DNA from 3 places in the Kitasatospora paranensis genome. Region 3 is predicted to be linked to each of the others. Evidence: riboswitches for the same ligand, from Rfam matches in the RefSeq annotation. Region 3 holds a riboswitch; each other region holds the start of a gene.
The links. Region 3 has a riboswitch for cobalamin ahead of ABEB13_RS28840 (cobalamin biosynthesis protein). Riboswitches for the same ligand answer to the same signal wherever they lie in the genome.

Region 1: another riboswitch for cobalamin. It lies ahead of ABEB13_RS25385 (ribonucleoside-diphosphate reductase subunit alpha); the one in region 3 lies ahead of ABEB13_RS28840 (cobalamin biosynthesis protein).
Region 2: another riboswitch for cobalamin. It lies ahead of nicT (Nickel transporter NicT); the one in region 3 lies ahead of ABEB13_RS28840 (cobalamin biosynthesis protein).

What each region holds. Positions count from the first base shown of each region.
Region 1 covers NZ_BAABKV010000001.1:5,273,079-5,276,343, reverse strand. Annotated here, with positions in the region: gene ABEB13_RS25395 (LamG domain-containing protein) at 349-1,020, opposite strand; gene ABEB13_RS25390 (hypothetical protein) at 969-1,253, opposite strand; cobalamin riboswitch at 1,637-1,768, shown strand; gene ABEB13_RS25385 (ribonucleoside-diphosphate reductase subunit alpha) at 1,969-3,265, shown strand, end outside.
Region 2 covers NZ_BAABKV010000001.1:6,999,238-7,002,502, reverse strand. Annotated here, with positions in the region: gene nicT (Nickel transporter NicT) at 13-1,155, opposite strand; cobalamin riboswitch at 1,188-1,405, opposite strand; gene ABEB13_RS33280 (ArsR/SmtB family transcription factor) at 1,489-1,851, shown strand; gene ABEB13_RS33275 (phosphatidylinositol-specific phospholipase C domain-containing protein) at 2,082-3,128, shown strand; gene ABEB13_RS33270 (nucleotidyltransferase domain-containing protein) at 3,261-3,265, shown strand, end outside.
Region 3 covers NZ_BAABKV010000001.1:6,062,147-6,065,411, reverse strand. Annotated here, with positions in the region: gene ABEB13_RS28850 (alpha/beta hydrolase family protein) at 1-488, opposite strand, end outside; gene ABEB13_RS28845 (helix-turn-helix domain-containing protein) at 584-1,273, opposite strand; cobalamin riboswitch at 1,496-1,677, shown strand; partial or broken gene ABEB13_RS28840 (cobalamin biosynthesis protein) at 1,769-2,739, shown strand; partial or broken gene ABEB13_RS28835 (cobyric acid synthase) at 2,736-3,265, shown strand, end outside.

The DNA.
Region 1 (3,265 bases), 790 kb from region 3:
CTCTTCCCCCTGAAAGCTGCTGCGTGTGGCCGCACACCCCCGTGCGGCGAACGGCAGGACCGGGGGCGGGCATCGGGACGGCACGTTCAGTGCGGTACGGACGGCCCGGGTTGGTCACAGGCCATGGCCCGTCGACCCCTCACGCGTCGAACACCCGATCCCCCGGGGCCGCGGCCGACCATGTTCGGCCGACACCGCAACCCGATGCGACCCGACGATAGCCGACGGTCGCTTCCCCGTTCCAACGGGCGTCATCTTTTCATACTGGGCATGGCTGTGACACAACGCCAGATGTGTGCGGGGCCACACCGCCGGCTTCGCGGGGCCGGCGGCGGAGTGGACGGACCGTCAGCCGCCGACCAGCCAGGAGCCGCTGGGCTTGGCACTCAGACCGGTGCCGCCGCCCTTGAGGCTGGCGACCTGCGTGGGATTCAGCGCCTTGTCCCAGACCAGGATGCGGCCGATGACGCCGGCCCAGCTGCCGCCCCAGATGCCGTGGTGCCGGCTGCGGCCGAGCTGCAGCGGGCCCGGACCGGCCCAGATGCCGCCGCCGACCTTCTCGGTGGCGGCCGACGCCCCGTTGACGTAGAGCGTGACGGCCTTCTGGTCGGCGTCGTACACGCCGGTGAGCAGCGCCCACTGACCGACCGTCGCCAGGGTGGTGGGGGCGGTGGCGGTGACGACCGTGCCGTCCGCGCCGCCGTCCTTGGTCTGGACCCGGAACACCCAGGCCTGCTTGCCGTTCGCGTCGTCCCGCGCCAGGTCGAAGGAGTACGAGACCCCGTCGCCCTCACTGATCGCCGAACGGGAGCCGCCGGGAGCCTCGTTGTAGACCCAGGCGGAGATGGAGAAGCTCTTGGTGACGTCCACGACCTGGTTGGCGGACTGCGCGAAGGAGTTGCCGTTGCTGCGCAGCCGCAGCGCCCAGCCGCCCTGGACCTCGCTCAGCTGCGCGTCCGGCCCCATGGCTATGTTCGACTGCCCGGAGCGGTCGGCGAGCAGCTCCGGCTGCCCGGCCACGGTGGGCGAGTTGGCCGCCGCGGAGGCGCCGGACCCGGACGGGCGGGGGAGGCCGCACTGCTGCCGCTGGCCGTCGGGCCGGGGGTCGGGCCGTGGTGCATGCCGCCGACCACGACCGTGCCGACGGCACCGCCGAGCACGACCGCCGCGAGCACGATGCCGCCGGTCCACATCAGCTTGCGCTTGCGGGACCTGGCCTCGTGCCGCTCGGCGAGCGCCTCCCAGTCCGGCATCGCGGAACCGGCGGACGGCTGCGTCTGCCACGGGGGCGGGGTCGCCTGCGAAGGGAACGTCGGCGGGCCGAATCCGGCCTGCGGCGGGAAGGGCTGACCACCCTGCGTCGCCTGACCCTCGGGGGTACCGGACGGCCCCCCTGGGATGCGGGCTGACCATTCCAGCCGGGCGGTGCTCCCGTTCCGTCGCTCATGAGCTGAGATCGTAGGCCATGGCGCCCACGAGGGTCCCGGGTGGTGACCATTCCGTGAGCAGGACGGGCAGGTCGGGGGCGGGACGGATGCGCGGAACGTGGTCCTCCGGGCAGCCCGCGCCACGGACGCGACACGGACGCGACACGCTCCGTGCACAAGATATGGGGGTACATCAACGAGACACCACAACATGTATGCTCACTCTCGCTGTCGACGCAGGGGAATCCGGTGGAAGTCCGGGACTGCCCCGCAACGGTGAGCAGGCTCCCCTACGCCGGGGCCCGCACAGTCCGAGGACCTGCCGACCGTGTGCCACAGGGCTTCCCCGCAGAGGCCATGAAGCACAGCTGTACGTCCGGGCCTCGCGGGTGGGCCGGGTGGGCGGTGCGCGCCCCGATCACGATCGGGCGTGCCGTCCTCCCCTGCCGCGCCGGCCCGGGCGGCCTCCCCAGCCGGGAGGTGCCCCGACCGCTGCCGCCACAGGAGAGAGTGCGCCTTGACCGTCGCTGCCTCAGTCACCCTGCCCTCCCAGGGTCTCGCCGACTCCGCCCGGAACGACCCCGGTGCGGCGTTGCTCCGGCTGCTCACCGACCGCAGCACCGACCTCCCCCAGGTGGACCCCGGTCACGTCGCCGCCGCCGCGCTGCGCGGACGCCACGCCGGCTCGGACTTCGCCGAGCTGCGCGGGCTGGCCGTGGAGGCCGCCGCGTCGATGATCGCCGAGGACCCCCAGTACTCGAAGCTCGCGGCCCGGCTGCTCGCCCTGGAGATCCAGGACGAGGCCGTCTCGCAGGGGGCGGTCTCCTTCGCCGCCTCGATCGCCGTCGGCCACGCCGAAGGCCTGATCGGCGATGCCACCGCCGCCCTCGTGGCCCGGCACGCGGCCCTGTTCGACTCGCTGCTCGACCCTCAGGGCGACGACCGGTTCGAGTACTTCGGCCTGCGCACCGTCCAGTCCCGCTACCTGCTGCGCCACCCGATCACCCGCAAGGTCGTGGAGACCCCGCAGCACTTCCTGCTGCGCGTCGCCGCCGGCCTGGCGGTCGGCGACAGCGAGCAGTCGGTGGCCGAGGTCGCCGAGCTGTACCGGCTGATGAGCCGTCTGGAGTACCTGACGTCCTCTCCGACGCTCTTCAACTCCGGCACCAAGCACCCGCAGATGTCCTCCTGCTACCTGCTGGACTCGCCGCTGGACAACCTCGACTCGATCTACAACCGGTACGCGCAGATCGCCCGGCTGTCCAAGCACGCCGGCGGCATCGGCCTGTCCTACTCCCGGATCCGCTCGCGCGGTTCGCTCATCCGCGGCACCAACGGCAAGTCCAACGGCATCGTGCCGTTCCTGCGCACCCTCGACTCCTCGGTCGCCGCGGTCAACCAGGGCGGCCGCCGCAAGGGCGCGGCCTGCGTCTACCTGGAGACCTGGCACGCGGACATCGAGGAGTTCCTCGAACTGCGCGACAACACCGGCGAGGAGGCCCGCCGTACCCACAACCTGAACCTCGCGCACTGGATCCCGGACGAGTTCATGCGCCGGGTCAACGCGAACCAGGACTGGTCGCTGTTCTCCCCCGCCGACGTGCCCGAGCTGGTCGACCTGTGGGGCGCCGACTTCGACGAGGCGTACCTCAAGGCCGAGCTGGCCGGCAAGGCCGTCCGCACCATCCCGGCGCAGACCCTGTACGCCCGGATGATGCGCACCCTCGCGCAGACCGGCAACGGCTGGATGACCTTCAAGGACGCCTCCAACCGGGCCGCCAACCAGACCGCGCTGCCCGGCCGCACCGTGCACTCCTCCAACCTGTGCACGGAGATCC
Region 2 (3,265 bases), 940 kb from region 3:
CGGAGGTGAGGTTCATCCGTCCGACCTCGACGCCCAGCGCTGCTCGACCCGGGCGATCCGCCAGTAGCCGATCGCCGCCGCCCAGACGACCACGAAGAGGCCGACAATCACGAACCCGACGTTGTCCAGGCTCAATCCGGCCACCCAACCGCTCACCGGATCGGTCAGACCCAGCTTGTCGTGGAACACCGCCACCAGTTCGATGGTGCCGATGACAAAGGCCACCGCGATCGACAGCCCGGTGATGGTCAGGTTGTAGAAGACCTTCCGCACCGGGTTGGAGAACGCCCACTGGTAGGCGAAGTTCATGAACGTGCCGTCCAGCGTGTCGAACAGGCTCATGCCGGCCGCGAACAGCAACGGCAGGCAGACGATGCCGTACCACGGGAGGCCGGCCGCCGCGCCCGAACCCGCCATCACCATCAGGGTGACCTCGGTCGCCGTATCGAACCCCAGCCCCAGCACCATCCCGACCGGGAACATCTGGCCGGGCCTGGAGATCGACCGGGTGGCCCGCCCGAGGATGCGGTTCATCAGGCCGCGCGAGTTGAGCTGAGCCTCCAACTCCGTTTCGTCGAAACGGCCCTGCCGCATCGCACGGAACACCCGCAGGATGCCGGTCAGCGCCACCAGATTGAGCGCGGCGATGAGGTAGAGGAAGGCGCCGGAGGCGGTGGTCCCGATCGCACCGAGCACCTGGTGGATCGTGGAGTCCTCGTCCATCAGCACACCCGCGAGCCTGGCGCCGCCCGCCACCAGGGCCGCCATCAGCACCACCATCGAGGAATGCCCGAGCGCGAACCAGAAGCCCACCGAGACCGGCCGCCGGCCGTCCGCCATCAGTTTGCGGGTGGTGTTGTCGATCACCGCGATGTGGTCGGCGTCAAAGGCATGCCGCATACCGAGCGTGTAGGCGGTGATGCCGAGGCCGGCCCCGAACACCTGGTTCCCCACGGTGTAGTGGTGTGGCGCCACCAGCAGGAACAGCGTTCCGAACGCCACCACATGAAGGGCAAGAATCACCGCCATCAGTCCGGCGGTACGCAGAGTGTCCTCGCGACCCCACCGATAGGCGGCCGCGGGCGCAACGGCGGACACCGGTGCGCCTGCGGCCCCGGCAGGCGGCGGGGTCGAACCAGTCACGGGCAGGGTCATCTGCGGATCACGCTTCAGCACCTCGTGGAATGACGTCGTGAGATGCCGCGGCCGGTCTCCTGGCTGACGGGTTCCCCTCCCGGCCGTCCGGCCCGGAACGAACTCCGTAACCGGCCTTCCCGGACGGCTGCGCGTCCAGTGGCACCGATGGCTACGGATGACCCCGATCACAGTGGCGAGGGCCGCTCCGGATTCGGGACCACGAGGTCCACCACCGGTCTTCCCGAGCACCACGGCCCGCCCACCGTAGGCCTGACGCCATGACAGCTGCAAGCCTGCAGACCTGCGCAGGTGTTGAAGATCACGGCCCGAGCACCTGCGAGAATCGCCCGCATGCACCTCGTCCCCGCCGACCGCGCCGGCCACCGCACCATCGACGGCCATCGGGTCTGCGAAGCGATCGCCGCCATCGGCGACGCCGCGCATGTACGTGTGTGGGCCGAGCGGTTCGCCCTTCTCGCCGACCCCGGGCGGCTCTCGCTGCTGCTCGCGCTCCACGAAACCGGCCCACTCGCGGTGAGCGACCTTGCGGTGGCAACCGGAATACGCGACCCCGCCGTTTCCCAGGCCCTGCGGCTGCTCCGCGCCGCAGGAGTCGTCACCGGCGAGCGGGACGGCCGGGTGGTCCGCTACCGGCTGACCGACCCGGCCATCGCCGAACTCCTCGCGCACGGGGTCCTCGGGCGGCAGGACTGACGGGGTGTCGGGGGATGCTGGCCCCTACTCCCGCCCCTCCCGATCACCACCATTTCATGGCGCGCCAGCCCGCACTGGATGTTGCCCGACGCGGATGTTCCTCGGCCCGTTGAAGTGTCAGCTTCAGCCAAGTTTTCTTGTCATGTCACCTTGAAGTCGCTCCCGTGCACCATGCTGCCGGACGGCGGCCCACCCGGACCGCCGTCCAGGCATCCGCCCGAGGAGACACCGTGACGCTCCGCCGTACGTTCGCTGTGGGACTGCTGGCCACGGCCGCCGCCCTGAACCCGGGTCAGCCCTCCGGTGCAACCGGCACCGGCGACCTGCCCTTCGGCTCCGCCACCACCGTCGGCATCCACAACACCTACGACCCGGCCGCCTTCCCGTTCCTCGCCCAGAGCCTGGACACCGGCACGGGCATGATCGAGCTCGATGTCTGGACCGACACCATCACCACCGAGTGGAAGGTGAGCCACTCCAACCCCCTCGGCAACTCCAACAACTGCACCGCTGCAACAAGCGCCTCCCAGCTGTACAGCGGCGGCACCAACAAGAACCTGGAGAACTGCTTCGACGACATCCGGGTCTGGCTCGGCGCCCACCCCGGCGCTGGCCCGCTCGTCGTCAAGCTCGAACTCAAGGGCGGCTTCGCCGCCAACCGCGGTATGGGCCCCGCCCAGCTCGACAGCCTGATCGCAGCACATCTCGGCAACACCGTCTTCCGCCCTGCCGATCTCCTTGCCAAGCCCGGCGGTGGTTCGTACTCCACCCTCGACGAGGCGGCCAGGGCCGGTAACTGGCCCAGCCGCGCGGCCCTGGCCGGACGGGTACTGATCGATGTCATTCCCGGCACCGTCGAGGAGGGCAACCCCTTCGACACCCTGCACACCGACGTCGAGTACGGCGGCTACCTGCGCAACCTCGCCGCGGCCGGGAAGGTCGGGCAGGCGCAGGTCTTCCCGGCGGTGCACGGAGCCGCCTCCGGAGACCCGCGCACCGGCTACACCGACGCCGGGATCCGGCCCTGGTTCGTGGTCTTCGACGGCGACGCCTCGGCCTACGTCGGCGGCATAGACACCTCCTGGTACGACAGCCGCCACTATCTGCTGGTGATGACGGACGCCCAGAACGTCGCCCCCGCGATCAGCGCCACCGATCCCACCGCCAACGAGGCACGGGCCCGCGCCACCCAGCTTGCGGCGGCGCACGCCAGCATCGTCTCCAGCGACTGGCGCCACCTGCCCGAGGTGCAGGCCCTGGTACTGCCCCGCGGCTGACCCGCATTCTCCGGTGCCCAGCCGGCCGGCGAGCGGCCCCGGTGACCGGTCACCAGGAATTTTTGGCCGGTCACCGGCCTGGGGAAAATGCGCTCCCTGGCCAGGGTGCTGTCGGCTACGGTGCAGTCCGTGATGGA
Region 3 (3,265 bases):
CCGTGCACCAGGATCACCCAGAGCCCGCGGATCCCGGCCACGTGCCAGGCCGGCAGCGGGCCGAGCTCGCCGTCCACCACGCCCTCGGAGTAGGTGAGGCCGACGGAGGTGGCCGGGTCCCCGGTGTACACCCGCGCGGTGAGCCGGACCTCCTGCCCGGTGCGCAGCGTGCCGCTGTCGGTGCCGAGCAGGCGGCGGGTCACGCCCTGCGGGCCCGTGCCGAGCACGTCGCCGACCACGGCGTGGCCGCCGTCCTTCCACTCCAGGGCGTAGCGGCCCGGGCGGGCGGTCTCGACGCTGCGGGTGACGGTGACCCGGTCGGGGGCGAGGGCCTGGACGCGCAGGCCCGCGGCGGACGGCGCGGGCGCGCCCGCGAAGCCCGGCCGGACGGCGCGCTCGGAGGCCCGCCGGCCGAGCAGCAGCACCGCGGCGCCGGCTCCGGCCGCAGTGGCGGTGGCGGCGACGACGGCGGCGGTTCCCCAACGCATGGCGCTCCCCGGTCTGCTGGACTGCGACGGCATGGCGTCTCCAGTGCACGCCCCCGGACGGCCCCGGGCCACCGGAGCGGGGCCGTCCGTGGCCGTCAGACCGGGATGTCGAAGCGGTGCCGGCCGAGCAGTTCCCAGAAGCGGACGGGCAGCGGGGTGGCCGGCGGCCCGTCGGCGGCCGGGGCCGAGGCGCCCCAGTGCGAGGGGACGCGGTACCCGTTCTGAAGGTCCGCCAGGGCCGCCGAGAGCACCTCCGGCGGGGCCGGCACCATCCGGGCCACCGCGGCCGCCTGGGCCTGCCAGCGGCCGTCGACGACCTGCCGCAGGCACCGCTCCAGCTGTTCCTGGCGGCCGGTGACCCGGACGAGCGTGCGCAGCGGGATGCCGAGGGCGTGGGCCAGGGCGTGGCTCTGCTCCTCGTCGGCGTCCCAGTGGCCGGTGGCCTCGGCCCGGGCGTAGGTCGGCAGGGAGACGCCGATCCGGCGGGCGGCCTGGTCGGCGGTCAGCTCCCGGGCGAGCCGGTGGTCCCGCAGGGTGGCCGGCGGGGTGCCCATCAGCTGGGCGGGCGGGCACCACAGGGCGCGGGCGAGGGCGATGAACTCCTCCTCGGAGGGGCGCAGCCCACCGCTCTCCCAGGCGAGGACGTGGGTGGGCAGCAGCCGGACGCCGTGCGCGGCCATCCCCTCGGCGACCTGGCCGGGCGTCAGGCCGAGCCCGGCCCGGTGCGCCCGCGCGGCCTGCGGGGAGAAGGGCACCGGCGGCGGGAGGGGCGGTCTTCGTCGCATGCGACTGAACGTACGGGCGGGCCCGCGGGGCCATCACCCGCCGAACACACGAAGCGGTCGCCGGCGGCCCGGGACGGCGGGTGGAGGATCCTACGAGCGGCGGCGGCCGATCCTGGAGGATCGTCGGAGGGAGCGACGGCGTCAGGGCGCCCCGGACCTGCGACGGTGTGTGACCAACCCCTCCGCAGGCTCTGTTGACGCCCGGTCGCGGCGCGTGATGGGATCCTTGCGCCATACGGAGGCATGCAGAGGAAGCCGGTGCGAGTCCGGCGCGGTCCCGCCACTGTCACCGGGGAGCACGCTCGACCACATGGTCACGGCGGTCCGCCACAGGGTCGCCGGAAGGCCCGAGGGTGCGTTCGACCCGGAAGCCAGGAGACTCTCGCCGCCGGTTCGTCGATCCAGGGCGCGGACCCTGAGTGAGGACACGCACGCCATGCAGGCTGCCCAGCGGTCGCCGTTCCACCACGCCCTGGACGCCTCGCCGTGCCACGGCTGAGGCCCGCCTCCCCCTATCTGCTGGGCGCCGTCGCCGGGTATCTCGCCGACGCCGCGCTGGCCGACCCCGTCGGGGCCACCCGGTGGCGCTGTTCGGCACCGCCGCCGGCCGGCTGGAGCGCGCGCTGTGGCGCGACCACCGGGGCGCCGGGGCCGCGTTCACCGCGCTGAGCGTGGGCGCCGTGGCGGCAGGCGCGGTGGCCGTCGAGCGGGCGCTGGGGCGCCGCCCCGGGGCGCGCACCGCGTTCACCGCGGCGGCGGCCTGGACGGTGCTGGGCGGCACCTCGCTGAGCCGGGAGGCGCGCACCGTCGGCCGGGCCCTGGCGGCCGGCGACCTGGCCGCCGCCCGCCGGCGGCTGCCGCACCTGTGCGGCCGCGACCCGAGCGGGCTGGACGAGCAGCAGGTGGCCCGCGCGGTGGTCGAGTCGGTGGCGGAGAACACCGCCGACGCCGTCGTCAACGCGCTGGTGTGGGGGGCGGTCGCCGGCGCGCCGGGGCTGCTGGCCTTCCGTGCCGTCAACACCCTGGACGCGATGGTCGGTCACCGCTCGCCCCGCCACCTGCGGTTCGGCTGGGCCGCGGCCCGGCTGGACGACGTCGCGGGCTGGCCCGGCGCGCGGCTGACGGCACTGCTGACGGTCGCGGCCGCCGAGCACCCGCGGACGGCGCTGCGGGTCTGGCGGCGCGACGGCTCGTCACATCCGAGCCCGAACGCGGGTCAGGCCGAGTCGGCGTTCGCGGGCGCGCTCGGCGTCCGGCTGGGCGGCACCCTGGCCTACGGCACCCGGGTGGAGCACCGGCCGGTGCTGGGGGCGGAGCTGCGGCCGGTCGGCGTCGCGGACATCGAACGGGCCTGCCGGCTGTCGCGCCGGGTGGGGATCCTCGCCCTGGCGGCGACGGTCGGAGCCCGGGCGCTGGGTGGTGCCGTCCGCCGCGGACGCACCCGTGGGAAGGGGAACGGATCGTGAGCAACGCGCTGCTGGTGGCGGGGACGACCTCGGACGCCGGGAAGAGCGTGGTGACGGCCGGCATCTGCCGCTGGCTGGCCCGGCAGGGGGTGCGGGTCGCCCCTTCAAGGCGCAGAACATGTCGCTGAACTCCTTCGTGACGGCGGACGGCGCCGAGATCGGCCGCGCCCAGGCGATGCAGGCGCAGGCCGCCCGGGTCGAGCCGGAGGCGGCGATGAACCCCGTGCTGCTCAAGCCCGGCGCGGACGGCCGCAGCCAGGTGGTGCTGCTCGGCCACCCGGTCGCCGAGGTCGGCGCGCTGGACTACCGCGAGCGCAAGCCCGTCCTGCTGGAGCGGGCCCTGGAGTGCCTGGCCGACCTGCGCAGCCGGTACGAGGTGGTGGTCTGCGAGGGAGCCGGTTCGCCCGCCGAGATCAACCTGCGGGACCGCGACATCGCCAACATGGGGCTGGCCACGGCCGCGAACCTGCCGGTGGTGGTGGTCGGCGACATCGACCGCGGCGGCGTGTTCGCGGCGATGTACGGG